2 regions of the Streptomyces sp. NPDC030165 genome follow, and region 2 is predicted to be linked to the other one. Evidence: predicted binding sites of a transcription regulator. Region 2 holds the regulator's gene; the other holds the start of a gene.
The links. The regulator HrcA, encoded in region 2, represses chaperone genes, less so after heat shock. The targets are predictions, from matches to a motif close to TTNGCACTCNGNNNNNCNGAGTGCNAA.
Positions count from the first base shown of each region.

Region 1 (10,157 bases), on a different contig from region 2:
TTGGAAGCGCGGCATCACCGTCACCTCAGCGGCCGCCGCCAACGCGCAGCCCGTCGCCGAATACACGCTCGCCGCGATCCTCTTCGCCAACAAGCGCGTCCTGCACACCGCGCACCGCTACCGCGCGCTGCGCGCCCCCCACGACTGGCACCAGGAACTGGCAGGCGCCGGCAACCACCGCCGCACCGTGGGCGTGATCGGCGCCTCCCGCATCGGCCGCCGCGTCATCGGCCTCCTGCGCCCCTTCGACCTGACGGTCCTCCTCCACGACCCCTACGTGGACGAGGCCGAAGCCACCCGCCTCGGCGTCACCCCCGCGCCCCTCGACACCCTCTGCGCCGCCTCCGACGTGGTCACCGTCCACGCGCCCCGACTGCCCGCCACCCACCACCTGCTCGACGCCCACCGGCTGGCCCTGATGCCGGACGGTGCCACCCTGATCAACACGGCCCGCGGCACCCTCGTCGACGAGACGGCCCTGCTCCCCGAACTCGTCTCCGGCCGCCTCAACGCCGTACTGGACGTGACCGACCCCGAGACCCCGCCCCCCTCCTCCCCCCTCTACGACCTCCCGAACGTCCTGCTCACCCCGCACATCGCCGGCTCCCTCGGCGGCGAACTCCACCGCATGGCCGACCAGGCCCTGGACGAGATCGAGCGCTACACGAAAGGGCTGCCGTTCGCCGACCCCGTACGCCCGGAAGGCCTCGGCCGCTCGGCCTGAAGCGGAGCCGGAGCGAGCCCCGGCGCGAATACGGCGGACCAGCCGGGCCTCGTCAACGGGACGAGGCCCGGCCCCCTCGAAAGGGGACCGGGCCTCGAACGGCTGTGAGCTGCCTCAGTGGGCGTGGCCGTGGCCGTGACCGGCCTCGGGCTCCTCCTCGGCCGGCTTCTCGACGACCAGGGTCTCGGTCGTGAGCAGCAGCGAGGCGATCGACGCGGCGTTCTCCAGCGCCGAACGGGTGACCTTGACCGGGTCGATGACGCCGGCCTTCACCAGGTCGCCGTACTCGCCGGTCGCGGCGTTGAAGCCCTGGTTCTTGTCCAGCTCCGCCACCTTCGAGGTGATGACGTAGCCCTCCAGGCCCGCGTTCTCGGCGATCCAGCGCAGCGGCTCGACGGCGGCGCGGCGGACCACGGCGACACCGGTGGCCTCGTCGCCCTCCTTGCCGAGGGAGCCCTCCAGCACCTTGGCGGCGTGCACCAGAGCGGAGCCACCACCGGAGACGATGCCCTCCTCGACCGCGGCGCGGGTCGCGGAGATGGCGTCCTCCAGACGGTGCTTCTTCTCCTTCAGCTCGACCTCGGTGGCCGCACCCACGCGGATCACGCAGACGCCGCCGGCCAGCTTCGCCAGACGCTCCTGGAGCTTCTCGCGGTCCCAGTCCGAGTCCGTGGCCTCGATCTCGCCCTTGATCTGGTTGACGCGGCCCTCGACGTCGGCGGAGTTGCCGCCGCCGTCCACGATGGTCGTGTCGTCCTTGGTGACGGTCACGCGGCGGGCGGTGCCCAGCACGTCCAGACCGGCCTGGTCCAGCTTGAGGCCGACCTCCTCGGCGATGACGGTCGCACCGGTCAGCGCGGCCATGTCGCCCAGCATCGCCTTACGGCGGTCACCGAAGCCGGGCGCCTTGACGGCGACGGCGTTGAAGGTACCGCGGATCTTGTTGACGACCAGCGTCGACAGAGCCTCGCCCTCGACGTCCTCGGCGATGATCAGCAGGGGCTTGCTGCCACCCTGCTGGATGACCTTCTCCAGCAGCGGGAGCAGGTCCTGGATCGAGGAGATCTTGCCCTGGTGGATCAGGATGTACGGGTCGTCGAGGACGGCCTCCATACGCTCCTGGTCGGTCACCATGTACGGCGAGAGGTAGCCCTTGTCGAAGGCCATGCCCTCGGTGAAGTCCAGCTCCAGACCGAAGGTGTTGGACTCCTCGACGGTGATGACACCGTCCTTGCCGACCTTGTCCATCGCCTCGGCGATCAGCTCGCCGACCTGCTTGTCCTGCGCGGACAGACCGGCCACGGCGGCGATGTCGGACTTCTCGTCGATCGGACGGGCGGTCGCGAGGAGGTCCTCGGACACAGCCTTGACCGCGGCGTCGATGCCCTTCTTCAGGGCGGCCGGGGAAGCACCCGCGGCGACGTTGCGCAGGCCCTCACGGACCAGCGCCTGCGCCAGCACGGTGGCGGTGGTGGTGCCGTCACCAGCGATGTCGTTGGTCTTGGTCGCCACCTCCTTCACCAGCTGCGCGCCCAGGTTCTCGTACGGGTCGTCGACCTCGACCTCACGGGCGATGGTGACACCGTCGTTGGTGATGGTGGGGGCGCCGAACTTCTTGTCGATGACGACGTTGCGGCCCTTGGGGCCGATCGTCACCTTCACGGTGTCGGCAAGCTTGTTGACGCCGCGCTCAAGGGCGCGACGGGCGTCCTCGTCGAACTTCAGGATCTTCGCCATGAGTTACGTGTCCTTAGTCGTTCTCTCCAACGAACTGCGCCCCGGGAAACCGGTTGTTTAGACGCGGGAACCAGGGGCGCAGATCAAGGCAATCTTCGGTGAATTACTTCTCGACGATCGCGAGCACGTCGCGCGCCGAGAGAACGAGGTACTCCTCGCCGTTGTACTTCACCTCGGTGCCGCCGTACTTGCTGTAGAGCACGACGTCGCCGACGGTCACGTCGAGCGGAAGACGGTTGCCGTCCTCGAAGCGGCCCGGGCCCACGGCCAGGACGACGCCCTCCTGGGGCTTCTCCTTGGCAGTGTCCGGAATGACCAGGCCCGAAGCCGTGGTCTGCTCGGCGTCGAGCGGCTGGACCACGATGCGGTCCTCAAGCGGCTTGATGGCAACCTTGGAGCTGGCGGTCGTCACGATCCGACCTCCCCCTTCGGAGATCTCACGGGGTTAACTGTCTGAGGTGGCGACCAGGTGGATCCGTCGTCGCGGGTGCCGGACCTGCCCGTCGCTGTGTTTGGCACTCCCCGGTGGAGAGTGCCAGAGCCGAGACTATGACGCGGTTAGCACTCGGTCAAGCGGAGTGCCAATGCACCTTGCGGCGCGTCTTTCGGGGGGTGCCGGTCCGTGGGCACCTTGCCCAGGTGGGGAGCTTGGCAATCCTGGGTTGTGCTGTGCGTTGCGCGCCGCGCACGTGGGTTTGCGCTGTCGCGCGGATCGCATTGCTTTGTACTGGGGGGAGATTGCCGATCACCCTGGCGCCCGCTCTCCTGGGGGCGAGGTCATCGATGGCTGCTCCTCGGGGACTCCCCGGCGGCTGGCCTCGGGAATGGGGTGGAACCGTGACAATGGGGGGCATGCGCATATTGGTCGTGGAGGATGAAGAGGGGCTTGCTGACTCCTTGCGGCGGGGGGTGGCTGCTGAGGGGCACTGGGTTGACGTGGCTCGGGACGGGCATCGGGGGCTGGAGCTCGCGTTGAGCGGGTCGTACGACGCGATCGTGCTGGACGTGATGCTGCCGGGGCCCAGCGGGTACGAGATCTGCGGGCGGCTGCGGCGGCAGGACGACTGGACGCCCGTGCTGATGCTGACCGCCAAGGACGGCGAGTACGACGTCGCCGAAGGGCTGGACGCGGGCGCCGATGACTATCTGGCCAAGCCGTTCTCGTTCGTTGTGCTGCTTGCCCGGCTGCGGGCGCTCACCCGGCGCGGCCGCGCCGCCGAGCGGCCACGAACGCTGCAGAGCGGCGATCTCACTCTGGACACTGACGCCCGCCGCTGCCGCCGCGGCGACACCGACATCGAACTGACCGCTCGGGAACTGGCCGTGCTGCGCTGCCTCATGGCGGGTGAGGGCCAGGCGGTCGCCAAGCGGGACATCCTCGACGAGGTCTGGGACGCGCCGGCCGACGTGGACCCCAACATCGTCGAGGTGTACGTCTCCTCGCTCCGCAAGAAGGTGGACGTGCCCTTCGGCCGCCATTCCATCCGTACGGTGCACGGCACGGGCTATCGGATGGCGCCCGATGACGGCTGACCGCCGGCCACCGGCCCGGTTCCGCCCCCGCCCCGCGTCCATGCGCGGCCGCACCGCCGCAGCCGCCGCCCTGGCCATGGGCCTGGTGCTGGCCGTCGGCGGCGGCTGGCTCTACGTGCTGTTGCGCGCCAACCTGCTGGACAACACCACCAGCCGTACCGAAGTGGCCGCCCGCAAGGTCGCCGCGCAGGCGGACAGCGGTGCCCTTCCGGAGGTGCTGTCGTCGCCCGCCGACGGCGTCGACCTGGTGCTGGTCCTGGACGCGGCGGGCGAGGTCGTCGCGACCAGTCTCCGTACCGCCGACCCGCTCGCCGCCGAGCTGCGGGACTTCCGCCCGGCCCCGGGCCAGGACTCCGCCGACCGCGTCATCACCGGCTCCCCCGCCGCCGCGGCGGGGGGTGCGCGCGCGGACGTGGTGGTGGTCCGTGCCACGCCGCCGGCCGGCAGCGGGGAACGGTACGTGTACGCCGTGACCGTGCTCTCGGACGTGGACGACGCGACCCACGCGATCGGCGTGGCCCTGCTCGCCAGCGCCCCGCCGCTGATCGCGCTGGCCGCCGCCATCGCCTGGGCGGTGACCGGGCTGGCGCTGCGCCCGGTGACGGCCATCAGGACGGAGCTGGCAGCCGTCAGCGCGAGCGAGCTGGACCGGCGGGTGCCGGACCCGGCGGGCGGTGACGAGATCGCGCTGATGGCCCGTACGGTCAACGCCACCCTGGACCGGCTGGAACAGGCCGTCACCCGGCAGCGTCAGTTCGTCGCGGACGCGTCGCACGAGCTGCGCAACCCGATCGCGGCGGTGCGGTCCCGGCTGGAGGTGGCGCTCGCGGACGACAGCGAGGGCACTGCCGGCCCCGCCGCCCGCGCGTCTCTGCACGACTCTGTCCGTGCCGCCCTTCGCGACACCGAGCGGTTGCAGCGGATCGCCGCCGACCTGCTCCTCCTCGCCCGTCTCGACGCGCACGCCGCGCGGGCCGCGGAGCCGGCCGACCTGGCGCTGCTGGCGGAGGAGGAGGCCGCGCGCCGGCCCGCACGCGGCGGGCCCCGGCTGGTGGTGGAGGCGGGCGAGCCCGTGCCCGTACGGGGCGATCCGGCGCAGCTGGAGCGTCTGCTGACCAATCTGGTCGACAACGGTCTGCGGTATGCGGCTTCTGAGGTGCGTGTCGTCGCGCGTACCCGGGGGCAGGGAGACGGCGGCGGCGCTCAGGCCGTCCTGGAAGTGACGGATGACGGGCCGGGCATTCCGGAGGGCGACCGGGAGCAGGTATTCGAACGGTTCGCCCGCCTCGACGCGTCGCGTGACCGCGAGACCGGCGGTACGGGGCTGGGCCTGGCCATCGCCCGGGGGATCGCCCGTGCGCACGGCGGGGAGCTGACCGTACGGGGCAGGGAGGACGGCCGGGCCGGCGCCCGCTTCGTGGCTGTTCTGCCCGTAAAGCCCGTGCATGCCGAGCCGTACGGCCGCCGGGCCGGTCGCTTCTGAGCCTCCCTTCAGGACCTTCAGGATTTCTTCAGTGCCGTCCGGCCAGCCTGGTCGGATGAAGCACCGTCGCAGGCTCACCACCACCCCGGACGCAGCCCGTCCGCGAGGGCACCGGCGCCGGGCGCGGCGCGGGCGCGGGTCCCGGCGCCGTGTCGTGCTGCGCAGGCTGGCCCTGTGCGTCGCCGTGCTCGTGCTGTGCACGGCGGGCGCGGGCTGGTACCTCTACCGGGACCTCGCCGCGCGGATCGGCTCGTCGCGGGCGCTCGGCGACGGGGCGCCCAGGTCGTCCGGCGGGGCGACGAACATCCTGCTGATGGGGCTGGACAGCCGTAAGGACCAGGACGGGAACGACCTGCCGGACGATGTGCTGGCGAAGCTGCACGCGGGCGCGTCGTCCGACATCGGCGGCTACAACACCAACACGCTGATCCTGCTGCACGTGCCCAGTGGCGGCGGCCGGGCCACCGCGTTCTCGATTCCGCGCGACGATCTGGTGGAGATACCGGGGCACGGCAAGGACAAGATCAAGAAGGCGTACGGGCTGGCCAAGGCCGAGACGGAGGACCGGCTCGCGCGGCAGGGCGTCACCGGCCACGGCCGGCTGGAGCGCGAGGGCCGGGAGGCGGGCCGCCGGGCACAGATCGAGACGGTACGGAACTTCCTCGGCGTGCCGGTCGACCACTTCGCCGAGGTGAACCTGGTGGGCTTCCTGCACATCGCGGACGCGCTCGGCGGCGTACCGGTGTGCCTGAAGCACGCGGTCGAGGACCGGTACTCGGGGGCCGACTTCCCGGCCGGGCGGCAGACGCTCGACGGGCCGCAGTCGCTGGCCTTCGTACGGCAGCGGCACGGTCTGCCCGGCGGCGACCTGGACCGTACGCGCCGCCAGCAGGCGTTCCTCGCCTCCGCCACGCACCGGCTGAACTCGGCCGGCACCTTCACCGACCCGCTGCGGCTGCTGAAGCTGATGGACGTCGCCAAGCAGGACCTGGTGACCGACGAAGGCTGGGACCTGCTGTCGTTCGTCCAGCAGGCCAAGAACCTTTCGGGCGGGAATGTACGATTCAGCACGCTGCCCGTGGAGGGGTTCGCCAAGCATCGCGGTGAGGACGTGAACCGGGTGGATCCGGACAAGATACGGCGGCTGGTCGCCCGTGAAATCGGACCCGGCGCCGGCGGCTCCGCCGCCCCGACCAGCACCGACATCCCCGGCGACGGCCCGGCCGCCCCTCGCTCGCCTGTGGGAACCCTGCAACCGCCGCCCTCGTCTTCTCCATCGACGGTGGAGTCCGGTTCCGGGACGGGTGGTTCCGGGCAGACGGCTCCCATGATTGATGGCGGAGGCATCCCGTGCGTGGACTGACGAGCTCGCTCCGGCCCTCCGGGGCGCCGGAGAGCGACGCCGAGCGCACGATGACGTTCGCCGCTCTCGCCCAGGCCCCGAACCGGCGGCGTACGGAGATGTGGCTGCTCGCCTTCGCCGTACTGATCACGGTCTTCGGCTACGCGTACACCGGCCTGTCGATGAACGGCCGGCTGCCCGCCGGGCTGCCCGGCTTCGCCGCCGCCGTCTTCTTCATGGCGCTCGTCCCGCACCTGATCGTGCGCCGCTTCGCGCCGCGCGCCGACCCTCTGATCCTGCCGCTCGCCACACTGCTGTCCGGCATCGGCCTGGTGCTGCTGAACCGCCTCGACATCACGTACGCGGCCAAGCCCGGCCTGCACATGGCCCCGGCGGCGGGCGGGCAGCTGGTGTGGACGGTGATCGGGGTGGCGGTCTGCACGGGCGTGCTGATGCTGCTGCGCGACCACCGCTTCCTCCAGCGGTACATCTACCTGACGATGGCCGTCGCGCTGGTGCTGCTGATGGCCCCGGCGTTCTTCCCGGGTGACACGTACGGCGCCAAGCGCTGGATCTTCGTCGGGCCGCTGTCGCTGCAGCCCGGCGAGTTCGTGAAGATCATGATCGCGGTGTTCTTCGCGGGCTACCTGACGCTGAACCGCGACGCGCTCGCCCTCTCCGGACGCCGCGTCATGGGCGTCCAGCTGCCGCCCGGACGCCAGCTCGGGCCGATCTTCACCATCTGGATCATCAGCCTCCTGGTGCTGGTCTTCGAACGCGACCTCGGCACCTCGCTGATCTTCTTCGGCCTCTTCGTGATCACCCTCTACATGGCCACCGAACGCACCAGCTGGGTGCTGTGCGGCCTGGCCATGGCGGTGATCGGCGCCGCCGTCGTCGGCTCGACCGAACCACACGTCAAAGGCCGGGTGATGGCCTGGCTGCACCCCATGGACATCTTCCTGCCCGAGAAGCAGCGGCCGCCGGGCCTGGTCTCCGAGCAGGCCGCCCAGGCACTGTTCAGCTTCGGCAGCGGCGGCATCAGCGGCACCGGCCTGGGCCAGGGCCACCCCGAACTGATCGGCTTCGCCGGCAACAGCGACTTCATCCTCACCACCGTCGGCGAAGAACTGGGCCTGGCCGGCGTGATGGCCGTCCTGCTCCTGTACGTACTGCTCGCCCAGCGCGGCCTGCGCGTCGGCCTCACCGCCCGCGACCCCTTCGGCAAACTCCTGGCCGTCGGCCTGGCCAGCGCGCTGCTGCTCCAGGTCTTCGTCGTGGCAGGCGGCGTCACCGGGCTGATACCCCTCACCGGCAAGGCACTGCCCTTCCTGGCCAAGGGCGGCTCCTCACTCGTCGCGAACTGGGTGATGGTCGCGCTGCTCATACGCATCAGCGACAGCGCGCAGCGCCGCCGCGAGCCGATAGGGCAGCCGGGCGGGCACGGCGGGCGGCGCAGGCGGCGGGCCCGCGACGCGGTGGACCTGGACGCCACACAGGCCACACCCCGCGTGGTCGCGGCGCTGCCCGCCCCCGCCACGCCCCAGACCGGCGGACGCACCGCAGGCCACGGCCGCCGCGCCCGCCGTACGCGCGGGTAGCCCCCTCCCCGGGTCCCGCCGCTCCCGTACGCGCGCGCTGGCCCACAATGGACCAGGTGAACCAGGCGAACGACCTCGACTCCTTCTCCGCGCTGCACACGCCCGAAGGCCAGGCACTGCTGGCCGAACTGCGCGACCACGACCCGGCCGACGAACTGGCGACCGCAACCCGGCTGCGGCGCGACCACCCCGCGCCGCTGGTCTCCGCCGCACTGGGCCAGGCACGGCTGCGCCAGCGCGCCGCGGCCAAGTTCGGGGCGGACGCCGCGTGCATGTACTTCACGCCCAACGGCGTCGAACAGTCCACCCGCGGCACGGTCGCCGCCCACCGCGCCACCCGCCTCGCCGCCCTCGGCGTCCGCACGCTCGCCGACCTGTGCTCCGGCATCGGCGGCGACGCCATCGCCCTGGCCCGCGCCGGCATCCACGTCCTGGCCGTCGACCGCGACCCGCTGGCCTGCGCGGCGGCCCGCGCCAACGCGGAGGCGCTGGGACTGGCCGACCGGATCGAGGTGCGCTGCGCCGACGTCACCGAGGTGGACACCTCCGCGTACGACGCGGTCTTCGTCGACCCGGCGCGGCGCGGCGGCCGGGGCGGACGCGGCGGGCGGATCTTCGACCCCGAGGCGTACTCGCCGCCGCTGTCCTGGGCCGTACAGGCCGCCCGTACGGCGCCGCACGCGGCACTCAAGATCGCGCCGGGCATTCCGCACGAGATCGTCCCGGACGAGGCGGAGGCGGAGTGGATCTCCGACGGCGGTGACGTGAAGGAAGCCGTCCTGTGGTTCGGCACCACGCCGGGCGCACGCCGCGCCACACTCCTGCCCGCCGGCGACCACCTGCTCGGCACCGGCCTGCCCGACCCCGGACCGGGCCCCGTCGGCCGCTGGCTGTACGAACCGGACGGCGCCGTCATCCGCGCCCACCTCGTCGCAGAGGTCGCCCAGCAGGTGAACGGCCGCCTGATCGACCCCACCATCGCCTACGTCACGGCCGACGACCACCGCCCCACCCCGTACGCCACCGCCTACGAAATCACCGACACGCTGCCGTTCAACGTCAAGAAACTCCGGGCACTGCTGCGCGAACGCGGCATCGGCGTCGCCGTCGTCAAGAAGCGCGGCTCGGCCGTCGAACCCGAGGAACTGCGCAAGAAGCTGAAGCTCTCCGGCCCCCACTCCTGCGTCATCTTCCTGACGCGGGTGGCAGGCGCCCCCACCATGCTCCTCGGCCAGACGGCCCCCACGCCCTGACGCGCACCCCGCCGCCTACGCCCGGTCCGTCAGCTCCTCCGCGAACACCTGCGACAGGGGCTGCGGCCCGACGTACTGCTGGCAGGTGCACTGCCCCGGCTCGTACCTGACCGGCTTCCGCTCCTCGTCCCAGGCCGTCGGCACCTGCGTCACCTCATGGCACTTGCCCTGTTTGTCGTGCTTGGCCAGATGATGCGTACACCCGCACACCGGCTCCGGCGGCCGCTGCGCCGCCTCCAGCTCCAGCCGCTCCCGACGCGCACTCTCCAGCCGCTCCATCTTCCGCGCGTGCCGCGTACTCATCGCCTTCCGCCCCACATCGGCGACCTTGGCGAAACCCCCCGCCATGAAAAACACAAACACCCACCAGAACCAGTTCACAGCCTGCCCCTCCCCGTCACCGCATATGTCAGCTCTGGCCAGGGTATGACCTGGTGTCAGGGGTGGGGTGGGGCAGGGCGGCGCTCTTTCAGAGGCCCGCAAA
Region 1 is NZ_JBVIBD010000002.1:462,332-472,488, forward strand. It holds gene ACZ4Z1_RS05280 (hydroxyacid dehydrogenase) at 1-724, shown strand, start outside; gene groL (chaperonin GroEL) at 839-2,461, opposite strand; gene groES (co-chaperone GroES) at 2,565-2,873, opposite strand; gene ACZ4Z1_RS05295 (response regulator transcription factor) at 3,314-3,994, shown strand; gene ACZ4Z1_RS05300 (sensor histidine kinase) at 3,984-5,477, shown strand; gene ACZ4Z1_RS05305 (LCP family protein) at 5,533-6,840, shown strand; gene ACZ4Z1_RS05310 (FtsW/RodA/SpoVE family cell cycle protein) at 6,891-8,420, shown strand; gene ACZ4Z1_RS05315 (class I SAM-dependent methyltransferase) at 8,468-9,673, shown strand; gene ACZ4Z1_RS05320 (hypothetical protein) at 9,689-10,054, opposite strand; gene ACZ4Z1_RS05325 (hypothetical protein) at 10,143-10,157, opposite strand, start outside.
Region 1: groES (co-chaperone GroES) is a predicted target of HrcA. The motif match lies at 3,020-3,046, and genes of this name have one in related genera.

Region 2 (10,157 bases):
CGCGTCGCCGGTCCTGGCGGCGGCCTTGCGCAGGCCCGAGGTGAGGTGGTGCACGGCCGGGTAGGCGGCCGGGGCGTACGGGCCGTGCTCACGCAGGAAACGGTTCACCAGACCGCGGGCCGGACGCCCGGAGAAGGCCCTGGTCAGCTCGGTCCGCGTGAACAGAGGGTTGGTCATCGCCTGCTTGTGCAGCGGGTCGGCGCCGGACTCCGGGGTGACCAGGAACGCCGTACCGAGCTGCGCCATCGCCGCGCCCGCCGCCAGCACCGCGGCGATCTGCGAGCCGCGCATCAGACCGCCTGCCGCGATGATCGGTATCTGCACGGCCTCACGGACCTGCGCGATCAGCGCGAGCAGCCCGATCCCGGCACCCGTGCCGTCGGCCTGCGGGTCGTCGCGGTGGGTGCCCTGGTGGCCGCCGGCCTCGATGCCCTGCACGCACACCGCGTCGGCGCCGGACCACTGCGCGGCCTGCGCCTCGGCCGCCGTGGTGGCGGTGACGATCGTGTACGTACCGACCTTGGCGAACCCGTCGAGGACGGCGCGGGACGGACACCCGAAGTGGAACGAGACGACCGGCACCGGGTCCTCGCGCAGGATGGCGAGCTTCGCCTCGTACCCGTCGTCGACGCCGCCGTACGGGTCGATGTCGTCCAGCGGGGTCTCGTACCAGGCCGACTCGCCCGCGAGCTGCTCCCGGTAGACCTCGACGGCCGCGTTGTCGGAGAGCGACGGCTGCGGCATGAAGAGGTTGACGCCGAAGGGGCGGTCGGTGAGCCCGCGCAGCTGTTTGATCTCCTGGTACATGCCGTCCGCGGTCTTGTACCCGGCGGCCAGGAATCCGAGCCCGCCGGCTCCGCAGACGGCGGCGGCCAGTTCCGGCCGGGCGACGCCGCCTGCCATGGGGGCCTGCGCGATCGGATAGCGGCAGAGATCGGTCAGCGCTGTGGGCATGACCACATCGTGTCACGCCGCGCGCGGGGGCCCGAACCGGGCCCGGACACACCAAGATCAAACACGTCCGGCGATCAGGGCACTTCGGGCAGAGACGCGCACGGAGACGGCGAACGGCGGCCGGGCTGGGGAGCCCGGCCGCCGTTCATCCAGCACCTCTACGGGTCAGCGCCCGTTGAACGCATCCTTCAGCCGCGAGAAAAGACCCTGCTGCCCAGGCTGGAACTGCCCCTGCGGGCGTTCCTCGCCGCGCAGCTTCGCCAGGCGTCGCAGCAGTTCCTCCTGCTCCGCGTCCAGCTTCGACGGCGTGATGACCTCGACGTGCACGATGAGGTCACCGCGCCCGTTGCCACGCAGGTGGGTGACGCCGCGGCCGTGCAGCGGGATCGACTGGCCGGACTGCGTGCCGGGCCGGATGTCGATCTCCTCCACGCCGTCCAGCGTCTCCAGCGGGCACTTGGTGCCCAGCGCCGCCGCCGTCATCGGAATGGTGACCGTGCAGTGCAGGTCGTCACCGCGCCGCTGGAACGTCGGGTGCGACAGTTCGTGGATCTCCACGTACAGGTCGCCGGCCGGGCCGCCGCCGGGGCCGACCTCGCCCTCGCCCGCGAGCTGGATGCGGGTGCCGTTGTCCACACCGGCCGGGATCTTGACGGTGAGCGTACGGCGCGAGCGGATACGGCCGTCACCGGCGCACTCCGGGCACGGGGTCGGCACGACCGTACCGAAGCCCTGGCACTGCGGGCACGGCCGCGACGTCATGACCTGGCCCAGGAAGGACCGGGTGACCTGCGAGACCTCACCGCGGCCGCGGCACATGTCACAGGTCTGCGCCGAGGTGCCCGGCGCCGCGCCCTCACCCGAACAGGTCGTACAGACGACGGCGGTGTCCACCTGGATGTCCTTGGTGGTGCCGAAGGCCGCCTCGTCCAGCTCGACGTCCAGCCGGATCATCGCGTCCTGGCCGCGCCGCGTGCGGGACCGCGGTCCGCGCTGCGAGGCCGTGCCGAAGAACGCGTCCATGATGTCGGAGAAGTTGCCGAAGCCCGCGCCGAAGCCGCCGGCCCCGCCGCCGCCCGCCTGCGAGAGGGGGTCGCCGCCGAGGTCGTAGACCTGCTTCTTCTGCGGGTCCGACAGCACCTCGTAAGCGGCGTTGATCTCCTTGAACCGCTCCTGGGTCTTCGGATCCGGGTTCACATCCGGGTGCAGCTCGCGCGCCAGCCGCCGGAAAGCCTTCTTGATCTCGTCCTGCGAGGCATCGCGTCGCACGCCCAGGACCGCGTAATAGTCCGTGGCCACTTACGACTCCGCGAGGATCTGTCCGACGTAACGTGCCACTGCGCGTACCGCTCCCATCGTTCCGGGGTAGTCCATGCGGGTCGGTCCGACCACGCCGAGTTTGGCGACTGCCTCGTCGCCCGAACCGTAGCCGACCGCGACGACCGATGTGGAAGTCAGGCCCTCATGAGCATTCTCATGCCCGATGCGTACGGTCATGCCGGAGTCCTTGGCCTCCCCGAGCAGTTTGAGGAGCACCACCTGCTCCTCCAGGGCCTCCAGCACCGGCCGGATGGTCAGTGGGAAATCGTGCCCGAAGCGCGTGAGATTGGCGGTGCCGCCGATCATCAGCCGCTCCTCGGTCTCCTCCACCAGAGTCTCCAGCAACACCGACAGGACTGTCGAGACCGTGCCCCGGTCCTCCTGCTCGAAGGAGTCCGGGAGATCCTGCACGAGCTGCGGCACGTCCGTGAACCGCCGCCCCACCACGCGGCTGTTCAGCCGCGCCCGCAGGTCCGCCAAGGAGGTCTCGCCGAACGGCGCCGGGCAGTCCACCATGCGCTGCTCGACACGTCCGGTGTCCGTGATCAGGACCAGCATCAGCCGGGCCGGCGCCAGCGACAGCAGCTCCACGTGCCGCACCGTGGACCGGGTCAGCGACGGGTACTGCACAACGGCGACCTGCCGCGTCAGCTGCGCCAGCAGCCGCACCGTACGGCCCACGACGTCGTCCAGGTCGACGGCGCCGTCCAGGAAGTTCTGGATGGCGCGCCGCTCGGGGCTGGACAGCGGCTTGACGCCGGCCAGCTTGTCGACGAAGAGGCGGTAGCCCTTGTCCGTCGGAATGCGTCCGGCGCTCGTGTGCGGCTGGGCGATGAACCCCTCGTCCTCCAGCGCCGCCATGTCGTTACGGACCGTGGCGGGGGAGACACCGAGCTGGTGCCGCTGGGTCAGCGCCTTGGAGCCGACCGGCTCCTCGGTCCCGACATAGTCCTGGACGATGGCGCGCAGCACTTCGAGCCTGCGTTCACTGAGCATCGCGCACACCTCCAGTCCGGCCGTGTCACCGGCGCGCGGCCGGGTTCTTCCGGGTCGTCTTCCCTGGCACTCATCAGGTCCGAGTGCCAGACCCTGACCAAGTGTACGGCCGGGCCACCTGGGCAGGGCAAGGGCGGCGGTACCGGGGGCGTGCTCCACGCTCCCGTGAAGGGCGTACCGCGGGCACGGCGCGCGCCCGGGAATCCCCGGCCCGGCGGGCCACGCTATCGCGATACGGCTAGCGTCTCGGTATGCGTACGACTTGGGAAGAGGCCGGGTGGGAACAGCTCGCCGCGGGCGTCGGGCGCCGCCGGATGCCCGGCTGGGACGAGACGGCCGGCGCCGTCGTCGGCTCGGCCGGCGTGCTGATCGTCGACACCGGCGCGACGATCCGCGACGGTGCCGAGCTGCGCCGGCAGCTGCGCGGCATCACGGGACGGAACGTGACACACGTCGCGCTGACCCACCCCCACTTCGATCATGTGCTGGGCACCGCGGCCTTCGCCGGCGTCGAGGTGTTCGGCGCGGCCGGTCTCGACGAGTACCTGCCGCGCGCCCAGGACGACCTGCGGCGCGACGCGGTGTCGTACGGCGTGGACCCGGACACCGCGGCGGAGGCGGCCGACCTCCTCGTCCGCCCGCACCACCTCGTCTCCGGCGAACGCACCGTCGGCCTCGGCGACCGGCAGGTGCTGCTCGCCAACGTCGGCCCCGGCCACACCGCGTACGACCTCGTCGTCCTGGTCCCCGGCACGCACGGCTCGCCCGCGGTCGTCTTCTGCGGCGACCTGGTCGAGGAGTCCGGCGAGCCACAGGCCGGCCCGGACGCGCTCCCCGGGCAGTGGCCCGCCGCGCTGGACCGGCTGCTGGCCCTCGGCGGGGAGGACGCGGTGTACGTGCCCGGGCACGGCGCTGTCGTGGATGCCCGATTCGTCCGTGAGCAACGCGACGCGCTGAGCCGTCGCTTCGGCGTGTCGCGGCACTGACCGTCCATCCCTTCCTATCGTCTGTCGGATGCGCAGCAGACAGTACGGTCCGGACCTCACCCCGCCGTGGAAGAAGCAGCAGCCGGCACCCGAGGTCGAGGCGGAGCCGGACCTGGTCGTCGAGGAAGCCGTCACCGGGTTCTGCGGCGCGGTCGTCCGCTGCGAGAAGACCGCCGAAGGCCCGACCGTCACCCTCGAAGACCGCTTCGGCAAGCACCGGGTCTTCCCGATGACCCCGCGCGGCTTCCTCCTGGACGGCAAGGCCGTCACCCTCGTACGGCCCGCCGCCCGCCCCGCCGCACGCGGACCGGCCCGCACCGCGTCCGGCTCACTCGCCGTCCCCGGCGCCCTCGCACGCGTCGCCCGCGCCGGGCGCATCTACGTGGAAGGGCGTCACGACGCCGAGCTGGTGGAACGCGTCTGGGGCGACGACCTGCGCATCGAAGGCGTCGTCGTCGAGTACCTGGAGGGCGTCGACGACCTCCCGGCCATCGTCCGCTCCTTCTCCCCCGGCCCCGACGCCCGGCTCGGCGTCCTGGTCGACCACCTCGTACCCGGCTCGAAGGAGTCCCGCATCGCGGCCTCGGTCACCGGCCAGGACGTCCTGGTCGTCGGCCACCCGTACATCGACATCTGGGAAGCGGTGAAGCCGTCCTCGGTCGGCATCCCGGCCTGGCCGTCCGTCCCCCGCGGCCAGGACTGGAAGACGGGCGTGTGCCGGGCTTTGGGCTGGCCGGAGAACACCGGGGCCGCGTGGCAGCACATCCTCTCCCACGTCCACTCCTACAAGGACCTGGAGCCGGCGCTGCTGGGGCGGGTGGAGGAGCTGATCGACTTCGTTACGGGTGCCTGATCGGCTTCGTTACGGGCGGGAGTGGGGTTTGGCGTCGGGGAGGGTCTGGAACTTACCGGTGTCCAGCTCGACGCCGAGCAGGTCCAACGGCACCGGAGCGCCGAACTTGGTGAGGCGCTGCACAGCGTAGTCGGCATACTCACCGGTGCCGGCGGGCTCGGTGAGCAGGACGCAGTGAGCCATGATGGGGTCGATGATCAGGTAAGCGGGGATCTTTCCCGCTGCGTAGATGTTGCGCTTGATCCCGTAGTCACGGTCGACGCTCGTCTTGGAGACGACTTCGACGAGCATGGTGATCACCTCGGTCGGCATGAGCCGCCCGGACTCCGGCCCGGCGTCGAGCTCCAGGACCACGAGGTCGGGCTGAGGCTCACTGGCCTCTTCGAGGATGCTGACGTCCTGGGTCTGCAGACGCTCCCAGCTGTCCCCCGGGATCTGGTCCTGGACACTTTGGATGATCCGGTTGTGGACCACGTCGGGCCCGGCCATCATCACAATTTCCCCCCGCAGGAGTTCCGTCTTGTATCCCTCGGGAACCTCAAGGTCCTCGAAGAACGTGACGAGGGGGTGAGTAATCGGTCGGTCATCCACAGCCGTCATCTCCGTGGTCCTCCGCTTCACGCCGTCGCCCATGAGTACGACAGCAGGCTGGGGACCAGCGTAGGGCGATCGGCGCGGAAAGCACATGATTCACCCCGCCGGGTGATCAGTCCACCAGATCCCGCACCACCGCGTCCGCCAGCAGACGTCCGCGCAGGGTCAGGACGGCGCGGCCCGCCTCGTACGGGCCGGGCTGCAGGAGGCCGTCGGACAGGGCGCGGGCGGCTGCTTTCGCGCCGGCCGGGGCAAGGATGTCCAGCGGGCAGCCGGCCGCGAGGCGCAGTTCCAGGAGGATGCGTTCCACGCGGCGGTCCTCGTCGGAGAGGCGTTCGCGGCCCGCGCCCGGGGAGCGGCCCTCGCCGAGTGCCTGCGCGTACGCACCGGGGTGCTTCACGTTCCACCAGCGGACGCCGCCGACGTGGCTGTGCGCGCCCGGGCCCGCGCCCCACCAGTCCGCGCCGGTCCAGTACAGCTCGTTGTGGCGGCAACGGGCCGCGTCCGAGGTGGCCCAGTTGGAGACCTCGTACCACTGGAAGCCGGCCGCGGACATCGCCTCCTCGGTGATCAGGTAGCGGTCCGCGTGCACGTCGTCGTCGGTCATCGGCACCTCGCCCCGCCGGATCCGGCGGGCCAGCTGGGTGCCCTCCTCGACGATCAGCGCGTACGCGGAGACGTGGTCGGGCGCCGCGCCGAGCGCCGCGTCCAGCGTGGCCCGCCAGTCGTCGTCGGACTCGCCGGGCGTGCCGTAGATCAGGTCGAGGTTGACGTGCTCGAAGCCCGCCGCGCGCGCCTCGGCGACACACGCTTCGGGGCGGCCCGGTGTGTGCGTACGGTCCAGGATCTTCAGGACGTGCTGCCGGGCGCTCTGCATGCCGAAGGAGACCCGGTTGAAGCCGGCCTCCCGGAGCTCGGCGAGGTAGCGCGGGTCGACGGACTCCGGGTTGGCCTCGGTGGTGATCTCCGCGCCGTCCGCCAGTCCGAACTCGTCCCGGATCGCGGCGAGCATCCGCCCGAGGCCGGCGGCCGGGAGCAGGGTCGGCGTGCCGCCGCCGACGAAGACCGTCTCGACCGGCCGGGGGTCGTCGCCGAGCACCTTGCGGGCGAGCCGGATCTCCTCGGCGACGGTGTCCGCGTAGTTCTCCCGCGAGGCGAGCGCGCCGCCGGAGCCGCGCAGCTCGGTGGCCGTGTACGTGTTGAAGTCGCAGTAGCCGCAGCGCGTCGCGCAGTACGGCACGTGCAGGTAGAACCCGAGCGGCCGGGCGCCCGCCCCTGTCAGGGCGTGCCGGGGCAATGCCCCGTCTTCGGGCATGGGCTCACCGTCGGGAAGTGCGGAAGGCATGTCTTCCATTGTCCGGCATCGGGCGGGGGGCCGGAGCCTGTCCCCGGGAGCGGCCGGTACGGGCGGCCCCGGCCGCTACCGCCGCCCCGTCGCCTGCAGCACCAGCAGCGCCAGGTCGTCGTCCGGCGGCGTGCCCGCGAACGCGTGCACCGCGCGCCGGATGTGCTCGGCGACCGCGGTGGCGCCCAGGCCGGTGCAGGCAGCGAGGTGGTGGGCCAGGCCGTCATCGTCGTCGAACTGGCGGTGGCCCGAACGCCGCTCCGTCACCCCGTCCGTGACGCACAGCAGCGTCTCGCCGGGGGCCAGCTCGAAGGACTCGGTCTCGTACGACGTGTCCTCCACCACCCCGAGCAGCATCTGCGGCGCGGCGGCGATCCGTACCGCACCGTCCGTGTCGAGGACCAGCGGCAGCGGGTGCCCGGCGCTGGCCAGGGTGCAGCGGGCGCCCGCCGTGCCGTCGGCGTGCGGCTCGATCTCGCCGTACAGGAGGGAGAGGAAGCGGGTCTGCTCGGCCTCGGCGCGCAGTTCGACGGAGGGGTCCAGTCCGCTGCCCGCCGCCGCGACCGCCGCCGTGACGGCGGCCACCGAGTCCGCGGCCTCGCGCGCCATGGTCTTGTTGAGCCGGTCCAGCACCTCGCCGACGCCGAACCCGTCGCGGGCCAGCAGCCGCAGTACGGGGCGGGCCAGGCCGGTGACCGCCGCGGCTTCCGGGCCGCTGCCGCACACGTCGCCGAGGGCGAAGCACCAGCGCCCGTTCCCGGCGTCGAACAGGTCCCAGAAGTCGCCGCCGGCCCAGGCTCCCTCGCGCGGCTCGTACACCACGGAGGACTCCAGCCCCGGGACTGCGGGTCGCCCCCTGGGCAGCAGGCGGCGCTGGAGCACCCGGCTGATCCGCTCCTGGTCGTGGTACGCGCGGGCCGTGGCCAGGGCGCGGGCGACCCGGCGGGTCAGGTCCTCCATGAGGGCCACCACCTCGTCGGGGAAGCGCATCAGCCCGGCCCGCCCGATCAGCAGCGTGCCGTGGTCGCGGCCGCCGGCCACCAGCCGGCAGGCCAGTGCGGCGCCGCCGGGCCCGTACCCGCTCGGCTCCTGCGGCCAGGGCCAGGGCACCGCGGCCCCGGCGCCGTCCCGCTGCGGGCCGGGCACCGGCATGACCGGCGGGTCCTTCTCCAGGGCCATGCGCAGGGCGTCGATACGGCTCTCGTTGGAGTGCCAGACGCGGGCGAGCCGCGGGGTCTCGCCGGTCCCCTCCCGGCCGTCGCCGTGCAGCCAGACCGCGCACCAGTCGGCGAGGCGCGGTACGACCAACTGGGCGGCGAGCAGCGCCACCTGCTCCTCGTCGAGCTGCCCGGACAGCAGGTCGGACGCCTCCGCGAGGAAGGACAGGGCACCGTGGTTGATCCAGTCCGCGTCGGTCCGCCGTGCCGGGGAGCGCCGGGCGGGCGCGGGGGCGAGCAGTTCGGCGGCCCGCAGGCCGCGCTGCAGCTCCATGTCGTGGTGGGAGAACCGGGCCGGCGGCCCGTAGCCGCGGTGCCGCGAGCCGGCCAGGAGCCGGAACCACACGGTCTTCAGGTCGCGCCGGTACGTGATGCCCCAGGATTCGGCGACCGCGCCGACCAGTTGCAGGCCGTGGCCCCTGCTCTCGTTCGGGGAGGCCGACTGACGTGCCCGTACGGCGCGTGCGGGGTGGTGGTCGGACACCTCGATGACGACTGCGGGGCGCGCGCTGTCCGTATCCGTGGCCGTGCCTGCCGTGTCTGCCGCCTCCGCAGCCGCCTTCGCATCCGTGTCCGCCTTCGTCTCCTTGCCCGCCGTCGTGTCCGTTTCCAGGCGGCAGAGGAGTTCCACGGTGGTCCCCGCGTGCACCACGACGTTGGTGACCAGCTCGCTGACCAGCAGGACCGCCTCGTCGACGAGGCGGTCGCCGATGGTGTCCGCACCGGGCAGCGACCGGGCCGACCAGTCGGCCAGAACGGCCCGCACGAACTGGCGCGCGGCCGCGGCGGCACGTGGAGTGCCGGGCAGGCTGGACCGGCGGACGCCGACCTGTTCGTCGGGGGTGGCGGCGGGTGCGGGCCCGGCGGATTCCGGTTCGGCGGGTACGGACTCGGCGGGTACGGACTCGGCGTCAGGGCCCGGACCGGGAGCCTGTCCGGAGGGTGGGGCGGGAGCCGCTGCGGGGGCGGCGGTTCCGCCGGGAGTGGGAGCGGCCCCGGCGGGCGCGGGCGCTGCCTCGGCAGGCACTGGACCCGGCACCCCGGCCGGTTCCGGCACCTCGGCCCCGTCCGCCCCAATGGCCGATTCTTTCCCCTCCGTGTCCTCCTCCACCACAGCCGCATCCGTCACTCCGGCCGCGTCCGTGGCCGCCTCCGTACGGGAATCCACCGGCCCGCCCCCTTCGGAAAGTCTGTCGGAGGACTCCTCGGAAGGCCCGCCCGGGCCGCCGGGGCCGGGGCGGGAAGCCGCCCGCGCCACCGCGGCGTCCCGCCCCGGGACGTCCCTGTCTGACGAAGTTGTCGTCCTCATTGAGCAACTCCCGAGCAGTTCCGCAATAGCGCCGAATACGCCACTCCCAGAGTGACAGACTGAGCGCACCCATAAGCACCGAGTTACTGAAGTGGGGAGACATGGCGGTCGATTCGACAGTGCCCCGAGTGTCCCTTGAGCCGGCCGGTGATGTCGTGCGTACCGCCGATCTCAGACCGCTTCTGACCGCCTTGGCGTCGATGGCGGCCGGAGACTTCCGTACGCGACTGCCGGTGGCGCAGGAGGGGCTGCTGGCCGAGCTGTCCGCGGTCTTCAACCAGACGGCTTCCCGCAACCAGCACCTGGCCGACGAGCTGTTACGCCTGCGGTCGGAGGTCGTACGCCAGGGCCGGCTGGACGAACGGATGTCCGCCAGCCCGGGGCCCGGCACCTGGGCCACCTCCGTACAGGCCGCCAACGCCATCATCGACGCCCTGGTCATCCCGACCACCCAGGCCACCCAGGTGCTGGACGCGGTGGCGGGCGGCGACCTGAGCCTGCGGGTGGACCTGCACGACGGCAACCGCCCGCTGCGCGGCGACCGCCGGCGCCTGGGCCGGGCGGTCAACCGGATGGTGGACCA
Region 2 is NZ_JBVIBD010000008.1:271,140-281,296, forward strand. It holds gene ACZ4Z1_RS17940 (nitronate monooxygenase) at 1-954, opposite strand, end outside; gene dnaJ (molecular chaperone DnaJ) at 1,120-2,253, opposite strand; gene hrcA (heat-inducible transcriptional repressor HrcA) at 2,254-3,270, opposite strand; gene ACZ4Z1_RS17955 (MBL fold metallo-hydrolase) at 3,522-4,256, shown strand; gene ACZ4Z1_RS17960 (DUF3097 domain-containing protein) at 4,285-5,109, shown strand; gene ACZ4Z1_RS17965 (Uma2 family endonuclease) at 5,119-5,709, opposite strand; gene hemW (radical SAM family heme chaperone HemW) at 5,816-7,048, opposite strand; gene ACZ4Z1_RS17975 (SpoIIE family protein phosphatase) at 7,124-9,031, opposite strand; gene ACZ4Z1_RS17980 (HAMP domain-containing protein) at 9,775-10,157, shown strand, end outside.